DNA from 2 places in the Specibacter sp. NPDC078692 genome. Region 1 is predicted to be linked to the other one. Evidence: predicted binding sites of a transcription regulator. Region 1 holds the regulator's gene; the other holds the start of a gene.
What was found. Region 1 encodes LexA, which represses DNA repair genes until DNA is damaged. Its sites were predicted from a motif close to TCGAACANNTGTTCGA; they were not measured.
Positions count from the first base shown of each region.

Region 2: a site for LexA is predicted at 7,874-7,889, ahead of umuD (translesion error-prone DNA polymerase V autoproteolytic subunit). Genes of this name have one in related genera too.

Region 1 covers NZ_JBFBLV010000001.1:266,577-276,606, reverse strand. Annotated here, with positions in the region: gene hisH (imidazole glycerol phosphate synthase subunit HisH) at 1-189, opposite strand, end outside; gene hisB (imidazoleglycerol-phosphate dehydratase HisB) at 186-812, opposite strand; gene AB0O97_RS01320 (histidinol-phosphate transaminase) at 1,003-2,100, opposite strand; gene AB0O97_RS01315 (LysM peptidoglycan-binding domain-containing protein) at 2,177-2,662, opposite strand; gene lexA (transcriptional repressor LexA) at 2,996-3,685, shown strand; gene AB0O97_RS01305 (ATP-dependent DNA helicase) at 3,960-5,984, opposite strand; gene hflX (GTPase HflX) at 5,977-7,638, opposite strand; gene AB0O97_RS01295 (methyltransferase) at 7,797-8,435, shown strand; gene dapF (diaminopimelate epimerase) at 8,432-9,364, opposite strand; gene miaA (tRNA (adenosine(37)-N6)-dimethylallyltransferase MiaA) at 9,428-10,030, opposite strand, start outside.
Region 2 covers NZ_JBFBLV010000029.1:27,589-37,618, forward strand. Annotated here, with positions in the region: gene AB0O97_RS16615 (RHS repeat-associated core domain-containing protein) at 1-3,064, shown strand, start outside; gene AB0O97_RS16620 (hypothetical protein) at 3,092-3,268, shown strand; partial or broken gene AB0O97_RS16625 (IS110 family transposase) at 3,654-4,451, opposite strand; gene AB0O97_RS16630 (putative transposase) at 4,826-6,961, shown strand; gene umuD (translesion error-prone DNA polymerase V autoproteolytic subunit) at 7,410-7,859, opposite strand; gene AB0O97_RS16640 (GIY-YIG nuclease family protein) at 8,103-8,732, shown strand; gene AB0O97_RS16645 (hypothetical protein) at 8,828-9,145, opposite strand; gene AB0O97_RS16650 (hypothetical protein) at 9,206-9,361, opposite strand; gene AB0O97_RS16655 (type ISP restriction/modification enzyme) at 9,767-10,030, shown strand, end outside.

The sequences.
Region 1 (10,030 bases):
AGGGACAACTAAGCCGTCGGCGTTTAGAACATCCTCGGGTTTAGCACTGAGCGTTACCACTGCCCCGGCACGTTCCAGCGCGCGGACGGCTGAACGGACGTTGCCCGAACCATAGTCCAGCACCGTAACCGTGGGCTTGTCACTACCTGCTTTGTTGCTTACTGCTGACTCGGTAGCTGCCGAACTCACAAAAGGCCCTTCGTGGACGGGATGCCGGTGACGCGGGGATCGGCTTCAACGGCCGAGCGCAGTGCCCGGGCGAAGGCCTTGAACTGTGCCTCGACGATGTGGTGCGGATCCCGGCCAGCAATGACTGTCATGTGCAGGCAGATCTGGGCATGCAAGGTGATGGCTTCAAAGACGTGGCGGGTGAGCGAGCCAGTGAAGTGACCACCGATCAGGTGGTATTCCTGTCCGGCAGGCTCGCCACCATGTACCAAGTAAGGACGGCCGGAAAGATCAACCACGGCGTTGGCGAGGGCTTCATCCAAGGGGACCGTGGCTTCGCCGAAGCGGCGGATCCCGGCCTTGTTCCCTAGGGCCTCCTTGAGGACTTCACCCAAGGAGATGGCCACGTCTTCTACCGTGTGGTGGGCATCGATGTGGGTATCGCCAGTGGCCTTGATGTTCATGTCGATCAGGGAGTGCTTGGACAAAGCCGTGAGCATGTGATCGTAAAAAGGCACGGAAGTGTCAATGTTTGACACGCCGGTGCCGTCGAGGTTGATCTCCACCATGACGCTTGACTCGCTCGTGGCACGCTCCAGGCGGGCAGTGCGTCCCTGGCCGGGATTCGGGCTGTTCTGAGTCATTGCGGCAGTCCTTTGTTGTGGTGCGCCTTCGCAGCCGGCAGTTGCCGGGCAGGGACGGGCGCGTAAACGAATTGGTGTAGTGCTACCAGTTTAGGAGAGAAGACATGGTTATACCCAAACCTCTCCCCTGGCGAGAAGGAACCAGCCATGTTCGACGGCGGATCCTCCTCACAGAACTAAAGAGGCGTCCTCAGGCGGCAAGGAAGGCGCGCAGTCCTTCAAGGAAAGCTGTGGTCTCGGCTTCCGTACCTGCGGTGACACGCAAGTGGCCCGGAATTCCAACGTCGCGAATGAGTACGCCGTCGGCCAGCAAGGCTTCCCAGACCGCATGCGGATTCTCAAGTCCACCAAAGAAGACAAAGTTTGAATCGGACGGCGCCGGGCTAAGCCCTAGAGCAATGAGCTCGTTGACGATCCGGTCCCGCTGGACTTTGATCTGTTCGACATTGGCTAGCAGTGAGGTGGAGTTCCGTAGGGCTGCCACAGCTGTTGCTTGGGTAATGGCGGAGAGGTGGTAGGGCAGGCGGACCAGACGCAGGGCGTCGGTGACTTCCGGCGCAGCAGCCAGGTATCCCAGTCGTGCCCCTGCTAAGGCGAAGGCCTTGCTCATGGTGCGTGAGACCACCAGTCGAGGCCGCCCCTCGAGCAAGCTCAGAGCACTCTCGGTTCCTGTGTGGGCAAATTCTGCGTAGGCCTCGTCAACAATAACCATTGTTTGAGATGCCTCGCCGGCTGCATAGACGGCTTCCACAACGTCCAGGCCCAAAGCCGTTCCGGTGGGATTGTTGGGCGAGCAGAGGAACACGAGGTTCGGAGCATGCTGGCGAACCTGCTCGGCGGCAGATTCCGCAGAAAGACTGTAGTCCTGGGCGCGAACACCAGCGATGTAGCCTGTCCCGGTTCCGCTGGCGAGTAGCGGATACATGGAATATGTGGGAGGGAATCCCATGACGGTGCGGCCCGGACCTCCGAATGCCTGCAGTAACTGCTGGAGCACTTCATTGGATCCATTGGCCGCCCAAAGATTATCTTCACTCAAGCCGTGGCCAAGATAAGCCGCCAGCTCTTGGCGCAGAACGGTGAATTCTCTGTCCGGGTAGCGGTTGAGACCATTTAGCTCTTCGGCCACTGCTGCAAGGATTGCTTCCTTGGCATCGGCCGGAACACCAAAGGTGTTTTCATTAACATTCAGCAGCACCGGAACATCAAGCTGAGGTGCACCGTAGGGGTGCTGTCCACGCAAGTCGTCACGAAGCGGCAATTGACTTAGGCGTTCAAACTGGTCCATGCCCTCCAGCATATTTGCTTGCCGTGGAAAAGTTCGAAACGGCGACACAATGCGGACACCATCACCTGCAGGAGCGCTACTTCGGGATGGGAACGTAAAGCCGCTGACCTGCCTGCAGGACACCGGTGCCCAGATCGTTCAGTGCAACGATTTCGCGAACCACATGGCGTACATCGCGGGTGGGATCGGCAGCACCGGCAATGCTCCACAAGCTGTCGCCCTGCAAGACCGTCACGGCGACGGCGTAGTCGGCCATGTTGACCGCCTTCACCTCAGCGGCCGCGTTTGCCGGACTCGCGAGAGATCCGGCCATGATGGCAAAGGAGACAAACAAGATCAGCGCCGCGACAGCGAGAGTCGGGATGCCGAAGAACACCAACCGACCACGACGGGTCAAGCTGAGCCGAGTGCTGCCAGCGAAGTCCGCTGTGCCACAATCTGCTCCACCGATCTTCACTTCCCCTGATCGAACAGCTCCATGTTGGGCAGCACGATCCATGGTCGGTGCAGGGCCGGGCAGGGACACGCCAAAGGATGCGTGGGAGATAAGCAATGCGTTCATGACTTCTGGTCCTTTCACCGTGAATCCACTGCCCAGGGGCCAACTGCAGCCATCGGACCAAGATTCCACACTCAACATCTTCGATAGAACGTATGTTCTAATTTGCTACTAGTACAGTTTTAGCATCTATAGACGACACTTGCCAAGAGCAAATAGAACAAATGTTTGAAATTCGTCTCTTCGTGGCTTAAACTTGCAGAACAAGGATTGGCCGCTAGATGCAGTCCACCAGCAGGCACTGACATTGTTCAGGGCAGCCACGAAAGGACCGACGGAACCATGGCGCTTCCAGACCCGCCGCACCGCATTCCCCAAGCACCCAGCCGCGCTGGAATGAAGGGCCTGACGGTAAGGCAGAAGAAAATTCTCGAGTGCATCCAACGGTGCATTGCCGACAAGGGCTACCCGCCCTCAATGCGCGAAATTGGCGATTCCGTGGGGCTGGCTAGCCTTTCCAGCGTCACTCATCAGCTGACCCAGTTGGAGCGCCACGGCTATTTGCGCCGTGATCCCAAGCGTCCCCGCGCCATGGAAGTTCTCATCCCGCTGGTATTGGACAGCGGAGTTGTCGAAATCGAAGGCGTTAGCGCACCGAAGACTCTGCGCAGTTCGAACGGTCTGAACTTTGCCGAACTGAGCAGTTCTTCGGACACCGCTTTTGTGCCTCTCGTGGGCCGCATCGCAGCAGGTGGCCCCATCTTGGCTGATCAGTCAGTGGATGACATCATGCCTTTGCCGCGGCAGATCGTGGGCAGCGGTGAATTGTTCATGCTCAGGGTCCAGGGTGATTCCATGATCGACGCCGCCATCTGCGACGGCGACTGGGTTGTTGTGCGTCAACAGCCAACAGCCAACAACGGCGACATTGTGGCGGCATTGCTCGAGGATGAGGCGACCGTCAAGACGTTCCGTCAGCGTGACGGTCACACCTGGCTCCTGCCACAGAACACTCGCTATGAGCCGATTCTGGGCGACCATGCCACCATCATGGGCAAGGTCGTCTCGGTGCTGCGAAGCCTCTAACCGAAGTCTCTAACGAAAAAACCGATAGCCGGCCGCCGTTGGCGCGTGCCGAAGAAGTACGAAGGCACCCCGTCAGCTCATGAGCTGATGGGGTGCCTTCGTGTGTGGCAGCCAAAATGTGTGTACAGCCCGGAGTGTCAGTGGCTTCTGCTTCCAAACAGCAGATGACGCGCTTAACCAGTTCGAGACTGCAGAAGACGCGACAAATCCGCGATTTTCATCGCATCATCTGCGTTTTCAAATCCAGCCCGTAACCCTGCCTTCGTGGGTGGCACTACTTGCCGGAGAGCCGCTTCAGCGCGCCCAACGCCACGGTTCTGTCCTTAGTGGACCAGAAAGGCGGTAGAGCGGCACGCAGGAAACCGCCGTAGCTGGCATTGGCCAGACGGGAATCAAGTACAGCAACCACGCCCCGGTCTTGGCTGGAACGGATCAACCGGCCCACCCCCTGCGCGAGGCGCACCGCTGCATGGGTGGCAGAGATGGCAATAAATCCGTCACCGCCACTTTGCGCCACGGCACGGGCGCGGGCAGTGACCAGCGGATCATCCGGGCGCGGGAACGGGATCCTATCTATCACCACAAGACGGCAGGAGGCTCCTTGCACATCAACACCTTGCCAGAGCGACATGGTACCGAACAGGCAGGTGTCCGGTTCATCGGCGAACTGTTTAATGAGCCCGGACATGGAGGAGTCCCCCTGGCACAGGATCTTCACCTTGAGCTTTTTGCGGAGCTTCTCGGCTGCGTCTTCTGCAGCACGCCGCGAAGAGAACAGAGCCAAGGTTCCGCCACCGGCGGCGGTGATGAGCGCTTCCAATTCATCTAATTGCTCAGCGGACATCCCGAAGCCGGGTTTCTGCAGATGGGCGGCGACATAGAGCATGCCTTGTTTGGGGTAGTCGAACGGCGAACCGACATCGGCCCCCGTCCAAGTGGGAGCGCTGGGCCCCAAAAGACCGAGCCCGCCAGCTGTGGCTTGGAAGGACTCGCCAATAGCAAGAGTGGCCGAGGTGAGCACTACCGTCCGATCGGCAAACAAGCCCTCCCGCAATTTCATCGCCACGCTCAAGGGTGCGATGTTGAGCACTGCCGGCTCATTTTCATCCGCCTTCTGATAGCCCTTGCCCGGTGCGAAGGAACCCGGCCGCGAGGCCCACACCACCTCACGGGCATCATTGGCAACCAGCAGACGCTCGCACAAATCGAAGATCAGATTGAGCCTGGATCGGGCAATCGAACGCCCGCCGTCGGCGGCAGCATTACCCTCAGGCTTAGAATCGGACAAGGCGGCACGTACCGCGTCACGCAATTGCTCCACAGCTTGAGATTGCACCTCGTTGAGCCCCTGTGGGAATAGCCCCTCGGGAACACCAGCTAAGGCAAGGTCCAGTGCCGCGGCGCTGGCCTGCAAGGCGTCCACGGAAACAGCGGTGTGCTTGCGCGTGCTTGACGCCGCCGCCTGCACCATCTGCACAGAGAGTTGCCCGGTGACCGCGCCTGTTACGCGATCCTGGAGCTCATGTGCTTCATCGACCACCACCACGTCATAGTCGGGAAGCACGGCGATGCCTTCAAAGGCACTGATGGCCAGCATGGCGTGGTTGGTGACCACAATGTCAGCCTCTGCTCCGCGGGCACGGGCCAGCTCCGAGAAGCACTCGGTAGCCATCGGGCACTTCTGGGCGCCCAGACATTCCATGGAGGTTACAGAGACCTGCCGCCAGGCTTTGTCCGTCACTCCCGGAACAATCTCGTCCCTGTCGCCGGTGTCTGTTTCCTGCGCCCATTCGCGCAGACGCACCACTTCCTTGCCGAGCTGTGAGGTGGGCCCGGAGGTGGCACTGGGAGGGTGAGCCACGTTGTCTTCGCCAAGACTAAAAAGGGCGCCCTCGCCGGTGTCTTCGGTAGGGAAACCACCTGCCAGTTTTTGCCGGCACACATAGTTGCTGCGGCCCTTGACTAAAGCAACGTCAATGGCCCGCGGCAACATCGGTTTCAGGGCAGCCAACAACCTAGGTACGTCCCTGCCCACGATCTGTGCTTGGAGGGCAAGGGTCGCGGTGGCAATCACCGCAGGCTTGTCGCTGGTCAGGGAGTTGACGATCAGTGGTATCAGGTAGGCGAGGGACTTTCCGGTCCCCGTGCCCGCCTGAACCAGCAGGTGGTCCCCGCTCTCAAGAGCGGCAACTACCCGGCGTACCATTTCATGCTGGCCATCGCGGCGTTGCCCGCCCATGGCGTCAACGGCCCGATCCAAAAGGTCCAGTGCCTGCTGCGAAAGTTCACTATCAGGCATGCTGGACAAACGGTTCAACCTCTGCAGCCAAGTCTTCACGGACACGAACCTGAGCCAAGGTGCCCTGCTCTCCATGTTCCAGACTGATGATCTCAGCATCGCTGCGATGCAATTTGTTCAGCACATCGCCACGGTCATAAGGGACCAGCAATGTCAGCACGACGCTGGGGTGCGGAATCCCTTCCTTGATGGCTTCGAGCAACTCCTCGATGCCTTGTCCTGTCCTGGCCGAGACCACCACAGAGCGGGACTCACGCTGGCGAAGACGCTCCACCACAAAGGGATCGGCGATATCTACCTTGTTCAGGATGATGATTTCCGGGATCTGGAGTGCCTCGACTTCGGCAAACACCGAGCGAACCGCAGAGATCTGCCCCTCCGGGTCTGGGTGGGAAGCATCGACAATGTGCAGGATCAGATCCGCGTCGGCGACTTCCTCCAAAGTGGAGCGGAAGGCTTCCACCAGTTGGGTGGGCAGTGCGCGGACAAACCCTACAGTGTCAACCAAGGTGTAGCCCAAGCCGTCAGAAGTCTCGGTTTTACGGACCGTTGGATCCAGTGTTGCGAACAGTGCGTTCTCCACGAGCACGCCCGCATCAGTGAGACGGTTCAGCAGCGAGGACTTGCCAGCATTGGTGTAGCCGGCAATGGCCACTGAAGGCACATTGTTGCGTTTGCGGTTGGCGCGTTTGGTTTCCCGGGCAGGAGCCATTGCTGCGATCTCGCGGCGCAGTTTCGCCATGCGGGTGCGGATCTTGCGTCGGTCCAGTTCCATCTTTGTTTCACCGGGACCACGGGAACCAATACCGCCACCTGCAGCACCCACCCGGCCACCAGCCTGACGAGACATGGATTCACCCCAGCCACGCAGTCGTGGCAAAAGGTATTCCATCTGGGCCAGTTCAACTTGAGCCCGGCCTTCACGGGATTGGGCATGCTGGGCAAAAATATCCAGAATCAGTGCAGTCCGGTCAATAACCTTAACCTTGACAACCTCTTCAAGCGTGCGCCGCTGGGACGGTGAGAGGTCACCGTCAATGACCACGGTGTCTGCGCCGGTGGCGTGCACCATCTCCTTGAGTTCCTGGGCCTTGCCCTGTCCCAAGAACGTTGCCGGATCAGGCTTGGCCCTGCGCTGCACCAAACCGTCCAGGACTTCCGATCCTGCCGTTTCAGCCAGAGCAGCCAGCTCTCGCAGCGAGTTCTCGGCATCGGCCATGGTGCCAGAGGACCACAGACCAGCGAGCACTACGCGTTCAAGGCGCAACTGGCGGTATTCGACTTCGCTGACGTCTTCGAGCTCAGTGGACAGGCTTGCCTGACGGCGCAGCGCGTTGCGGTCAGCCAACTCGCTCTGATCACCATCAGAGAGGCTGTGCTGGAAATTCAGGGTGGACACGGCTTGCGCCCGTCCTTCAAGCGGCCTGGTGGCAGGGGCCCCACCGAACGGATCTTGGGCCTCAATGTCCTCATCCGCACGCGTGGCACGGGAAGCGGCCGCGTCCTTGGCCAAAATCCGGTCAATCACGGCTTCAATCTCCGCGGCAGAAAGGGACTCCTCCCCCGTGCTGTGGCCCTGTGAAGGTGCCGTGTTCTCCCCGTCACGGGGCAGCTCGTTGCCGTCGGAACCATTGTGTGCAGATGCGTGGGACATATTCTCCTTATAGGCTGTTACCCTCAATCGTAGTCCGAGCCACCGACACTCACACCTTTTGAGGTTCTTGGCTTGTGGATAATCACACGTGTGCATGTGCTGCGCTTAGGCGCGCCTAGATACACAAAGCGGTCGTTGGGCACTAATCTGGCATGACTATGGGTACTCAGGGTGCAGATCACTATTTCAGTTCACAACCGTCCACGCCGATGAAACGCCGGCCACTTCGCGTAGTTTTGGCTGGCGAGGAGCGCAATCTCCACACAGCCGGGGGCATCTTCAGCCCTGATGGTGTGGACAAAGGCACCACCATCTTGCTCAATGAAGCACCACCACCGGCCACTGCCGGTAACCTCTTGGACATCGGCTGCGGCTGGGGACCCATTGCGCTCACTCTGGCGCTGCGCTCCCCTGCAGCAACGGTGTACGCGGTGGACGTCAATGAGCGTTCCATCGAGCTGACCCAGGACAACGCCAAGGCTCTGGGATTGGCCAACGTCAAGGCGTCAACTCCCGACGCCGTTGATGCAGAGCTGCGCTTCACGACCATCTGGTCCAATCCGCCCATCCGCGTGGGCAAGGCCGAGCTGCACTCGATCCTGCTGATGTGGCTGCCCCGTTTGGCCCACAACGGCACGGCCTACCTTGTGGTGCAAAAGAACTTGGGCGCTGATTCGTTACAGCGCTGGCTGACCGCCGAACTTAGCGAGCAGTTCCCTGAAGCCGGCTTTACGGTGGCTCGCGATTCCACGAATAAGGCCTTCAGGATTCTGAAGGTGACCCGCACCAAGCCTTAAGCGCTCAACCCGTCGGCAAAAACACCTTCTGCCACGATGACGGCGGGCCCGCTCAGCTCCACATGCTCGCGACCATCGGATCCGGGGAAGAAACGCACACCGAGAATGCCGCCCGGCACTGCTACGGCCCAGCTGTCCGGGGCCTGGTCACCGGCCCAAAAACGGGTGGCGGCTGCCGCAGCACAGGCACCGGTCCCGCAGGAGAGAGTCTCCCCCACGCCACGTTCGTGAACACGCATACTGATGCGTCCGACGTCGTCCGTCACCAAAGGCTCGGCAGGCACCGCAAACTCCACATTGGTCCCGTGCAGGGGCTCCGGAGTGACGGCGGGCGCCACGGTGAGGTTGGCTGCTGCCATCTCACTCAGATCCGCCAGCGCCACCACCGTGTGCGGGTTGCCCATGGTGATGGACAGGGCGGGGCGCGCCACGGCCAGCCCGGCCGTCTCGACCAGCGAGTCGCTACCGCTCGGGGCCTGCTCGGGGTGAATGAAACCCCAGTGGCCCATGTCCACGCTGTACCCGTCTGCAGTGCGAGCCACCACCTTGACGCCGGCCCGGGTGCCGATCACGAGCTCGTCACCGGCGCCCAGCTCCACGAGGCCCTGCGTCACGAGGAAGTGGGCAAAAACGCGCACCCCGTTGCCGCACATCTCAGAGATGGAACCGTCGCCGTTGTAGTAATCCATGAACCATTCGGCGCCCGGATTTTCCTCCAGCAGCGCCGTTCCCTCGGGGATGTTCTTGGAGCGGACGGCACGGATCAGGCCATCTCCGCCCAGTCCACGGCGCCGATCGCAGAGCCTGGCAACCTGTTCTGGCGCCAGTTCACGCTCCCCCCCGGGATCGGCCACGAGCACAAAGTCGTTGCCGGTGCCGTGGCCTTTTCCAAAGCGCAGGCCTGTCAGGGAGGTGCTGGTTGCAGTCATGGAATAACTCTAAAGCACCCCACGCACGACGCCGGTACTTGGCTTACTATGCGCCGGCTTTACTCAGCTGCTGGCTGGGCTGGCTGGGCTGGCCGCCGCGACGAGTGCCGCCGCCGATTCAACGAGGTCCGGCTGGGACCAATCCAGCCACTGCACACGCGGATCGGCTCGGAACCAGGTGAGCTGGCGACGAGCGAATTGGCGCGTGGCCACAATGGTTTCTTCGCTGGCCCGCTCCACGGTGGACTCGCCGTCAATAACGCGCAGGAACTGCTGATAGCCGAGTGCTTTGTGTGCGGTGCGCCCCTCCCGCAGTCCTTCGGGAATGAGTGCCGCGACTTCATCGAGCAGGCCAGCATCCACCATCTTGTGAACCCGTGTACCTAAACGCTGGTGCAGCTGGGCACGGTCGCCGTTGAGCCCGATCTGCACGGTGGGGCTCACATATTGGCGATCGGGCATGAAGGAACTGAAAGGCCGGCCCGTAATCGCGTGTACTTCCAGGGCCCGCACCGCGCGTTTACCGTCGTTGATACGGGCAGCGGAGACTGGGTCCACCTCGTTGAGTCGGTGCAGGAGGGTGGCCAAGCCATCGCTCTCCAGTTCAGCCTCGAGGGCTGCTCTGACGGTGGGCTCGGTGCCAGGGAACTCCAAAACATCCAATGC
Region 2 (10,030 bases), on a different contig from region 1:
CTCCAGGCCGGGGGCGACCAGGCTCCCCATCCCGATCAGCGACCAGGTCAGTGCGTCCCTTGATGTTGGCACGGGAAACCTTCAATTGAGTGTCACGGCCCTGTCACTTCCCGGTATCAGCGGTGATGTCGGGCTCGGTATGAATTTCAATTCCCTCTCAGCCGACACGAGCCCGGGACTGGTCGCACCGCGCTGGACCCTGACTGCTGGTTCGGCAGGGACTTTATCCACCGCCCCGACCGGGATTCTGTTTACTTCCGGGGATGGGTTCTCGGCGTTGTTCACCCCGGTGTCCGGGTCAGCGACGGCGTACACTTCCCCTCCCGGGGTCAAAGCCGACCTGGTCAAGACCGGGTCGACGGGCTGGACGTTGACGTCCCGTACGAGTGCGACGGTGGTGACGTTTAACTTGGATGGGAAGACGACCCAGATTCAAGACCGCAACAGCAATGCCACCGCTCTGACGTGGGCCTCGGGCAAACTAACCAAGGCGGTTTCCACCCGGGGCGTGGTCGGGGCCCGGACCGCGAACCTTGGCTACGACACCAACGGATTGCTCAATGCGATCACGCAAACCTCCGGAGCCTCAACCCGGTCAGTGTCGTTCGCCCATGACGCGTATAAGAACCTGACAGGGTTCACGGATCTGGCCGGGAAGAACACCACGTTCACCTATTCCGGTGGACGGGTCGCTACGATCACGTCCCCGACCGGGGCCGTGACCACTCTCAGCTATGACAGCGCCGGCAAAGTCACCCAGGTGCAGAAAACCAACACCACCGCCGGTTCCCCGGGTGACTCCATCACCCGTCTGACCTACCCCACAGCTTCACAGACCCTGCTGGCTGGCCCGAACACCCATCAGGGAACAGCGGTGTCCCTCGTCCCCCACACCACCTACATCCTGACCAGCGACAAGCGGGTCTCCTCGGTCACCGATGAGATGGGCCGGACCCAGGCTAAAACCTACACTGGGGATTTTGATACCCTCACCGCCACCCAAGGTGCCGGCACCACCGCTGGGACGGTCACGAACACCTTCGGGGCGAACACCGGCGAATCAATCACCGCCTCCCAGGCCCCAGGCGGAGCTGCAGGCGCGGCCGCGTACGCGAACACGGCAGCGAACACCGCCTACCTTGCGACCTCCTCCACCGACGACGCCGGCAACCAATCACTTTTCACCTTCAACGGGGCCGGGAACCAGCTCACCTCAACCGACGCCCTGGCTGCGACCGCGACCCTGAGCTACAACACGAACGGGACCGTCGCCACAGCCCTGGCACCCGGGAACGGGAGCAACAAAACCGCTTACGGCTACGACGGAAACTTCCAACTCAGCACACTGACCCCGGTCACCGGTTCCTCCCTCGGCGCACGCACCTTCACCTACGACCCGTGGGGACGGGCACTAACCGCCACTAACGGCCGCGGCGTCACCCTGAGCTACGCCTACGACGGCGTCGGGCGGCTGACATCCACCACCTTTTCAGACAGCACACCCACCGTCACCAACACTTACAACAACAATGGCCAGCCCCTGACCCGGGTGGACGGTTCCGGGACCACCAGCTACGGGTACGACCAAATGGGCAGGCTGATCTCCCGGGCCAACACCGCCGGCGGGGGCACCATCAACTACAGCTACGACCGGGCCTCGAACCTGGCCTCCACTACCGATAGCCGCGGCACCACCACCTACCAATTCGACGCCTCCTCCACCTTGGTCACCTTGACCTATCAGCACCCCAGCGACGGGCCGAAGACGTTGGCGTTCGCCACCGATGACCGCGGCCGACGCACCGACACCTGGCTGCAAGCCAACCCCTCACTGACGACCTGGAAAGCACACACCCACACCGACTACGACACCACCGGCAGGGTCACCCGCGTCACCTCCAGCTCCGGCAACGGCGACACCGACAACACCCTGGTCATGGACCAGTCCTACTGCTACTCCGCCGGCTCCACCGCACCAACCTGCCCCACCACCGCTGCTGCGGACCGGTCCAAAATCCAATGGGTCAACGACAACCTCACCGGCTCCGCCACCGCCTACACCTACGACGGCGCCAGCCGGCTTACCAAAGCGGCCACCAGCGGTGGAACCGCCCCCGCGATCACCTACAACTACAGCTACGATGCGCGCGGGAACCGACTCACCGCCAGCACCACCGGGGCCACCACCACGAACCAAACCTTCACCGTCAACGCAGCCAACCAGATCACCAGCACCGGCCACAGCTACGACGGCACCGGCAACCTCACCGCGGACCCGAACGGGAGCTACGCCTACAACGGCGCCGATCAGATGACCACCGTGACCAAAAACGGTGCCAGCTACCAATACAGCTACGCCGGAACGAACCAAAACGAGCTCCTGTCCCAAACCACCGCCACCGGCACGTACCAGATCGCGTACGGCCGCACCGACGCCCAGGGACTGCCCGTGATCGAGCAGTACAAAAAGGGCAGCCAAACCGCGTACGTTGAAAATGATCCCGTCACCGGCCAGCCACTGATGCTGCGCACCAGCTCCGGCATGGTATCCCTGTACGTCTACGACGGCACCGGGAACCCCGCCGCGCTCCTCACCAGCGGCCCGAACACCGCCTTCGTCTACCAATACGACCCCTACGGTGTCCCCACCCTCACCGAAGACTCCGGCGGACTCGGCACCTCCCAAAACCCCTACACCTTCAAAGCCGGCATCCAAGACCGCAACACCGGATGGGTCAAATACGGCCAACGCTGGTACGCCCCCACCACCGGACGCTGGAGCCAACAAGACACCCTCGACACACCCCTCAACCCAGCCAACGCCAACCGCTACGCCTACGCAGCCAACGACCCCATCAACAACACCGACCCCACCGGACTGGTAACTGGCAAGTGCATACTGGATGCAACCTTTGTCGGGATTGCTTATGCGGGTCTCGCATTGTCATTCGTCGGAGCCGCAACAGCCACCGGTGGAATAGCCGGTGTAGCTACCGCCGGCATCTACATAAGTGCAGCAGGGCTGGTTAAATCCGGGTTCGATGCTGGAGATTCTTGTGAGTAGGTACTGTAGGCAGTCGAAGGGGTACAAATGAAGCAAAAGTGGATTTTCGCAGCACTCATTACCTTGGGGCTGATCATGGTCGCCGTTTCCTGTATTTCCGCGATTTTCCTAGGAAACTTTCCAGTCTTTCAGGTACTGGTGGGCCTGGGCCTTTCCGGGGTTGGGGTCATCGGATACCGAATGGCAAATCGTGAGTCGGACTAGCTGGCGTGGCCCTATTTGGTGCCTTTACAGGTGCCTCTGTCGGCGCAGCGAAGGCTGCAACAAGCGGTGCTAGCTTGCAAGAATCAGGTGAACAGGCCATTATTGGCGGCCTAGTCGGAGCATTTACTAGTGGTATAGCTAAACTATTCTGAAGATTGCGCGGAGGGAATGAACATTTACGGGCTCAAAAAATGGATCAGAGTGACTCTCGTTCTACTCCTTAGCTTTGGACTATGGGGAACCACAGGCTTCGTCATTGGGGGGGGTCCCTATGGTTTTCGTCAAGGTGTTTTGGGGACCTTTTCTAAAAAGTTTTTGGGGTCCTGATTTTGGGCAGGCTTGAGTGGCTGGTGTGGCGTGCTGGCCAGCTGGTGGCCCTCTCCGGTCAGGCGGTCTCGGTGCCGGGTTGGGTGTAGAACGCCCCGTCGCGGAGCATGGCGAAGAGCACGTCGCAGCGCCTGCGTGCGAGGGCGATCAGGGCTTGGTTGTGCCGTTTGCCCTCGGCTCGTTTCTTGTCGTAGTAGGCCCGTGAGAGCGGGTCCTTCAGCGCCGCGAAAGCGGAGAGGAAGAAGGTGCGTTTGAGGGACTTGTTGCCCTTTTTGGAGGGGTGGTCGCCGCGGATTGAGGTGCCGGATCGCCAGGTCACCGGGGCCAGGCCGGCATAGGAGGCGAGGTGGCCGGCACTCTGGAATTGTTTGCCGATGACTTCGGTGATGATGCGGGCTTCGGTCCTGACCCCAACTGCTGGCATGGAGGTCAGGACCTCGTGAAGAGGGTGGTCCTCCACGAGGGATTTGACCTTGATGAGGATCTCTTGGCGGGAGGTGCGCAGCTGTTTGAGCATGGCGGCCAGCTGGGGCAGGACGATGCCAGCAGCTCCGGTGCCGGCGACGACGACCCTTTGTTCATCCAGGGCGGTAAATACCTCGGCAGTCCAGCGTTTCCCGGCCCGCGGTGCATGGCGGGACATCAGCGTTGTGACACGGTTCAGGCCTGCTTTGCGCAGCTTCTCCGGCGACGGGTACTTGATCAACAGTTCGGCCATCGCGGGATGGTCCAGATGCGGTCCTATGACCCGTTTCAAGGCTGGGTGGATCTGGGTCAGCAACCCGCGGATACGGTTCGATGTCGCGGTGGCCTGTTTCGCCAAGTCGTCGTCGAAACCACACAGCATGGAGAGTTCCAAGCAGCCCAGGACTGCATCATTGGGGCCGGAACCAGTGCATTGATCGCCATCGGCATCGCGGGCCCCACCGCCGGAACGGGACTAGTTGTCACTCTCGGCTGCGCAGCCCCCGTTTTCGCGGGTGTATTGGCGGACGCGGTGACGGACAACGAAACTGCGGAAAACCAGGCAAATCGTGGTTTGGGTTATCTCGGCTTCTTGGCAGACGTCGCCACGATCGCCGGCGCGATATTCTAGATTGGAGTGATGATGTTTCCGAAAAAGGGACAAGTCTCAGACCTCCTGAAGTACGTGAGGTGAGGCCCGCAATGGCGGGCTTTTTCTTTGTTTAGGAGTGTCGGAAATCCGTTGAGATCTGGTATCATGGAGGGATGGAGCAGAGTGCATTCGAGAACATGCCGGATCCGGCCGGGCTGGCCCTTGTCGCCTGCGACGGGCAGGTTTTGGTTAGCTGTGGTCGTTCCCTGCTCTATCGGTACTCGGACGCGGACACCGGGATGCGGAATCTGGCGATTGTGGCGTTGACGGATGCTGGGCGCCGGGTGGACGAGGTTGCTGCGGTGTTCGGGTTGACGGCGACGTATGTCTCGATGCTGCGCGGCCGGGCCCGGGTGCAGGGTTCGGCTGGTTTGGTGCGGCGGCGGGGACGCCCGCCTAAGCTGTCTGACCGGCAGGTCGCCAAAGCCAGGGTCTGGGCCGGGGAAGGCTTGACGCAACAGGTGATCGCCGCCCGGCTTGGAGTGGCCCGGTCGGTGATCAGCGAACTGGTGGCCCGGAACGGGGTGATCACGCCGCAGGAGGAGCTGATCACCGTCGTCGCAGCCGGGGAGGCCGGGGAGGGTTCCGTGCCTGTGGAGACTCCTGGCGGGGTGCCCGGCAGCGCTCCGGATGCGGCCCCCGCAGCGGCGTTGGCACGCATCGGGGAAGGTGAGCATGTCTCCCGCTATGCCGGGGCGATGCTGCTGCATCCCTTTCTGGACCGGGTCGGCACCGAGGCGATCTTCGCGTCCCTGGCCGGGGCACTGGCCCGCCGCTATGACAACCTGGCCGTCCTGACCACAGCAACACTGGGTTTCGCCCTCGGGGCCGGGACCGTGGAGGGCTTCAAGCACCTGCGCCGGACAGAGTTGGGCCCGGTGGCCGGGATCAGCATGGTTCCGGAGTTGGTGACCCTGCGCGGACGGCTGGCCGCCTTGGCCGACAACTCCGACCCGCTGAAGCTGCAGCGCGCCTTCGCCGCCGGGATGCTGGCCTTCGACCCGGCGCAGGATCCGGTGTATCACGTCGATGACCACTTCGTCCCCTATGCCGGGGCCAGGCCCGTGGCCAAGGGCTGGAACACCAAACGCCGCCACGCCCAACCCGGCATTGACGACACCCATGTGGTTGATGCCCGCGGCCGGGCGGTCGTCTTTGACTCCGGCGGACCAACGTCTCTGGCCTCCAACCTGCCAGGTGTGCTCACCCAGCTGAGGGAAGTAATCGGGACGGACGCGCCGGTCCTGCTCGGCTTTGACCGCGGCGGGGCGTTCCCGTCCGCGTTCACCGCCTGCAAGGATGCCGGCGCCGAGTGGATCAGCTACCGCCGTGCACCCCTGGTGGAGACCACCGCCACCGCGGCAACCTCAACAACGATACGCAACGGCAAGGAGATCAGCGTCGTCTTGGCCGATGAGACCGTGGCGATCAAGGGCTACGGCGACGCAAGGCAGCTGACCCTGTTCGAGCACGGGGCACCGGTACTACAGGTCCTCACCAGCGAAACCACCGGCACCGGGGCGGAGCTGTTGTGCTGGCTGCGGTCCCGCTGGCGGATCGAGAACATGTTCAAGTACGCGTCCGAACACAACGGCATCGACACCCTCGCAGACTACGCAATGGACATCGACACCGACACCCGAAAAGTCGCCAACCCCGCCCGCGTTGCGGCCCGCAAAACCGTCAAAACCGCCGAAACCGCGCTGGCTGATGCCGAACGGTCCCTCGCCCGGCTCCTCGCCGCCGGCGGGACTCCGAAACAGATGAATGCCGCCCTGCCCGGCGTGCACCGCCGCATCGAAAAAGCCATCCAGGACCTCGCCGCCGCGAAAAAAGCGCTCAAGCCCATCCCCGCCAAAATCCCCGCCACCGAGCTGAACCCCGACGCGCAGCTCGCCCGCCCCCACCTTCAACGCCGCGGCCTGCAAATGGTGCTCCGGCTACTGGCCTTCAACGCCGAAGCCTGGCTCGCCGACCGCCTCAACGCCTACCTAACCGACCCGGACGAATACCGGGCCATCACCCGCAACCTCCTCCACCAAGGCGGCACCATCAACTACGGAACCCACCAAATCAGCATCACCCTCGAACGGCCCGACAGCCCCCGGATTGCCCACGCACTGGACCTGCTCACCGACGAACTCAACCACCTGCAAGCCCGACTCCCCGGCGACCACCGCCCCATCACCTACCAAATCACCGGCCACCCAAACTCAACAAAGACCCAACCCGTACTTCAGGAGGTCTGAGTCTGAACGTATAAAGAACGAGGCAGGTTCCGGGCCGTCTTCATGGGAATCATGGCCATTGCCATGTTGATAATTGGCATCTACTTCGCCGTAACAGAGTCGAACTGGATTTTGCTCATAATCGCGATCTTCGTCACAGTATGTGCGGTCATATTCGCAATTAGAATCGAACGACGTTTTCGCGACGAACCCTAGCCGCAGGTGCGGTATCTCCTCGGAGCAGTGTATGGCGGCTCGATTTGCATATGCATCAATTTCTTGTCGTACCGTGCCAACTTACTGTCCGCAGCTTGATAACGCTTCTGGCCGATGAATCACTTTGCAGACGCCCTGCCCGATCGGCAGGGTCGGGCGGGCGGGATGGTTCAACAACAACACATTTCAGGCGAGTGAATGTTCACGTCTACCAGGGCAATGGCCTGAATCTTCTCTACGGTCGCCACGGGCTTCAAAGGAGGTGATGAATCGCGGTTTCAGCGACACCCCAGCACTGTAGCGAGGCCAGCGTGGATACCTTGATGTCCGGATATTCCGGATTCTCTGCTTGCAGAACCACGCCCGTGGCTGTAATCCTCAGGCGTTTGATGGTCAGCTCCCCATCAAGCACGGCAACAATCACGTTCCCATCCCGTGGCTCAAGGGCTCTGTTGACGATGAGCTCATCTCCGTCACTGATGCCAGCCCCCTCCATGGAATGACCGGACACTCTGATCACGTAAGTGCTCGTAGCATCATGGATCAAGTGGTCATTCAAATTGATACGTCCATCCGGGCTGTCAGGCGAAAAATAGTCCTGTGCAGGGCTGGGGTATCCAGCCGCCACGGAGACGGGAGCCAGCAACGGGTGCTGAATTGGTTCACGGCAATCCGCAGTATAAATATTCGAGATATGAGACATAACACACCGATAGTTAGAATAAATGTTTGATTCCTAAATTGTACTTCCACCCTCCGACAGGAACCATGTCGGAGGGTGCATGAGCCAGCTGGAATGGTAGGAGTTCGACGCCGGCTATGGCCTGGCAAGTGATTGCCGGTGAGATGGTCTAGTCTGGTCACGGCGGTTGGGTTTCCGTCCCCAAGAGGAAATCCGGCCGCCTTTTACATGCCCAAGCGGACGCCCAATATGGAATGGAGAGCTGTGAACGACCAGCGAGGATTGATCGAAATTCCGGAAGATCTACTGAGTTCCGTGATCAAGTGCCTGACTGAGCCTGGGCGTCCGATTTCAGGGGCCCTCGAGCTTGTTCCTCCTGTACCTGGGCTGTATGCCATCGGTGCTGATGCCGTTGTCTGGGCCAGCTTGGGCTTGAAGGCAATGGATTCGGGCGTCCCGCTCTATGTTGGTAAATCTGAGTCCAGCTTGGTTGGGCGAGATCTTGATGAACATTTTGGCGTTGACCCCGAAAGTGTCCCAAATACGGGGTCATCCACGGTGCGCCGTTCATTCGCAGCACTGCTTCGAGAGTCTCTAGAGCTCCAGGCGGTCCCGCGGAATAAGAAGAGCCCGGAGCGCCCGGCCAACTATGGCTTAGAGGATGGTGGCGACCTTCGGCTGACCAATTGGATGCAAGTTCACCTAACGCTGGCTTGGTGGCCTAAACCGCGAGAACTTAGTTGCCCGCTGGAATCTGTAGAGAAGAAGATCATCAAGAAGTTGGATCCCCCCATTAACATCTTGCACGCACGAACAGAGCGTAAGGCTCTCAAGGGTGCGCGTGCGGCAATGACTGCAGAGGCCTGTGCCTGGATAGAAGAGAATGCCAGATAGGAACCCGCTCCAGAGTGGTGGCGGACGGGGTTGAATCGAGCAGGGGTACTCCTGAAGGAGGCTTGGGGGAATTGAGTGGGCCTCGGATGGCGGCGCTAGCCGTCGGTTCTGGGTGGGGCCTGCTGAGGCAAAGCTTGGATGGCGGCTTCAATATGCCCACAAGCTACCGCAAGCCCCTCTGAGGGGATGTTGGCAAGCCCTGGGCCCAAGGTGCTGTACTCCTCTGAAAGATCCGCGAGCGCGGTTTGTAGGCTTTTGAGGGTGCGGGCGATGTTGTAGGCGTTGATGCCGAATTCGTCTTGGGCGGGGGATCCTTGGTTGCGGCGGCGTTTGATGGCCTTGGCGAGTTTCCTGGCTGCTGCTTCTGCTTCGAGTGTTTCGTAGTGGACGGGGCTGAATCGTGTGCTGGGCATGGGTGGTTTTCGCTGTCCGTTCTGGGTGCCTGCGGGTGGCGTGGGGTGGGTTATGTCTGGTTAGGGGTTGATGCCGAGGAGGCGTTCCAGTGTGGTTTGGATGGTGAAGTAGGTGGCTGCGGAGGTTGTTTGTCCTGCTGCCTGGAGTTCTGCGACGTCGGCTTTGGCGACGGTGAGCTGGTATTCGAGCTCTTCGGTGCTGATGGTCTTTGACATTAAATCCACTCCATAATGTGTTGATCTGACAACAATAAATATATAGATTTGGAGGGCATGGTGTCAACAGTATTGCGGTTCTCTGGTTGCTGTGAACAAGCGACGGTTACTGCATTCGATGGAGTGGGCTTTTGCCGCCATACCGCTTTGGGGAGACTCGGGGCCGAGGTGCCTAGTGGGTGTTCCTAGCTACCAATGGTGTTGGCAGTGCAGATCAGCTGGAAGTCTTGTTAGTTCGGTCTGGTTTGAGGGGTCGAGAGCTCTTGAATATGTTGTTCGGTTCGGGGTCCCGGGCTAAGTCTGGGGGCCGGGCGTTGGGGTCGTTTGAATGAGAATCACACATACAATCAAGGGGAGCCTTTCGGGGCTTCCTCTTTTCTATGTCCGTACCATTTTGGGGAAACTGTGACCACTTCGTTTGATGAGCTGCTTGATACCTACCGCGATCTTTCGGACTCGGAGCGGATGAAGGGTAGCTATCTTGAGCAGCTGGTGGGGCAGTTCCTGGAGAACGACGGTGTGCATGCGCCTCAGTACACGGATGTGTGGCTGTGGAAGGACTGGCCAGACCGGCCGGAGAACTTCACCAACAAAGACAACGGCATCGACCTGGTAGCTGCTCGAAACGACGGCGGTCTCACGGCCATCCAAGTGAAGTTCTACGCACCG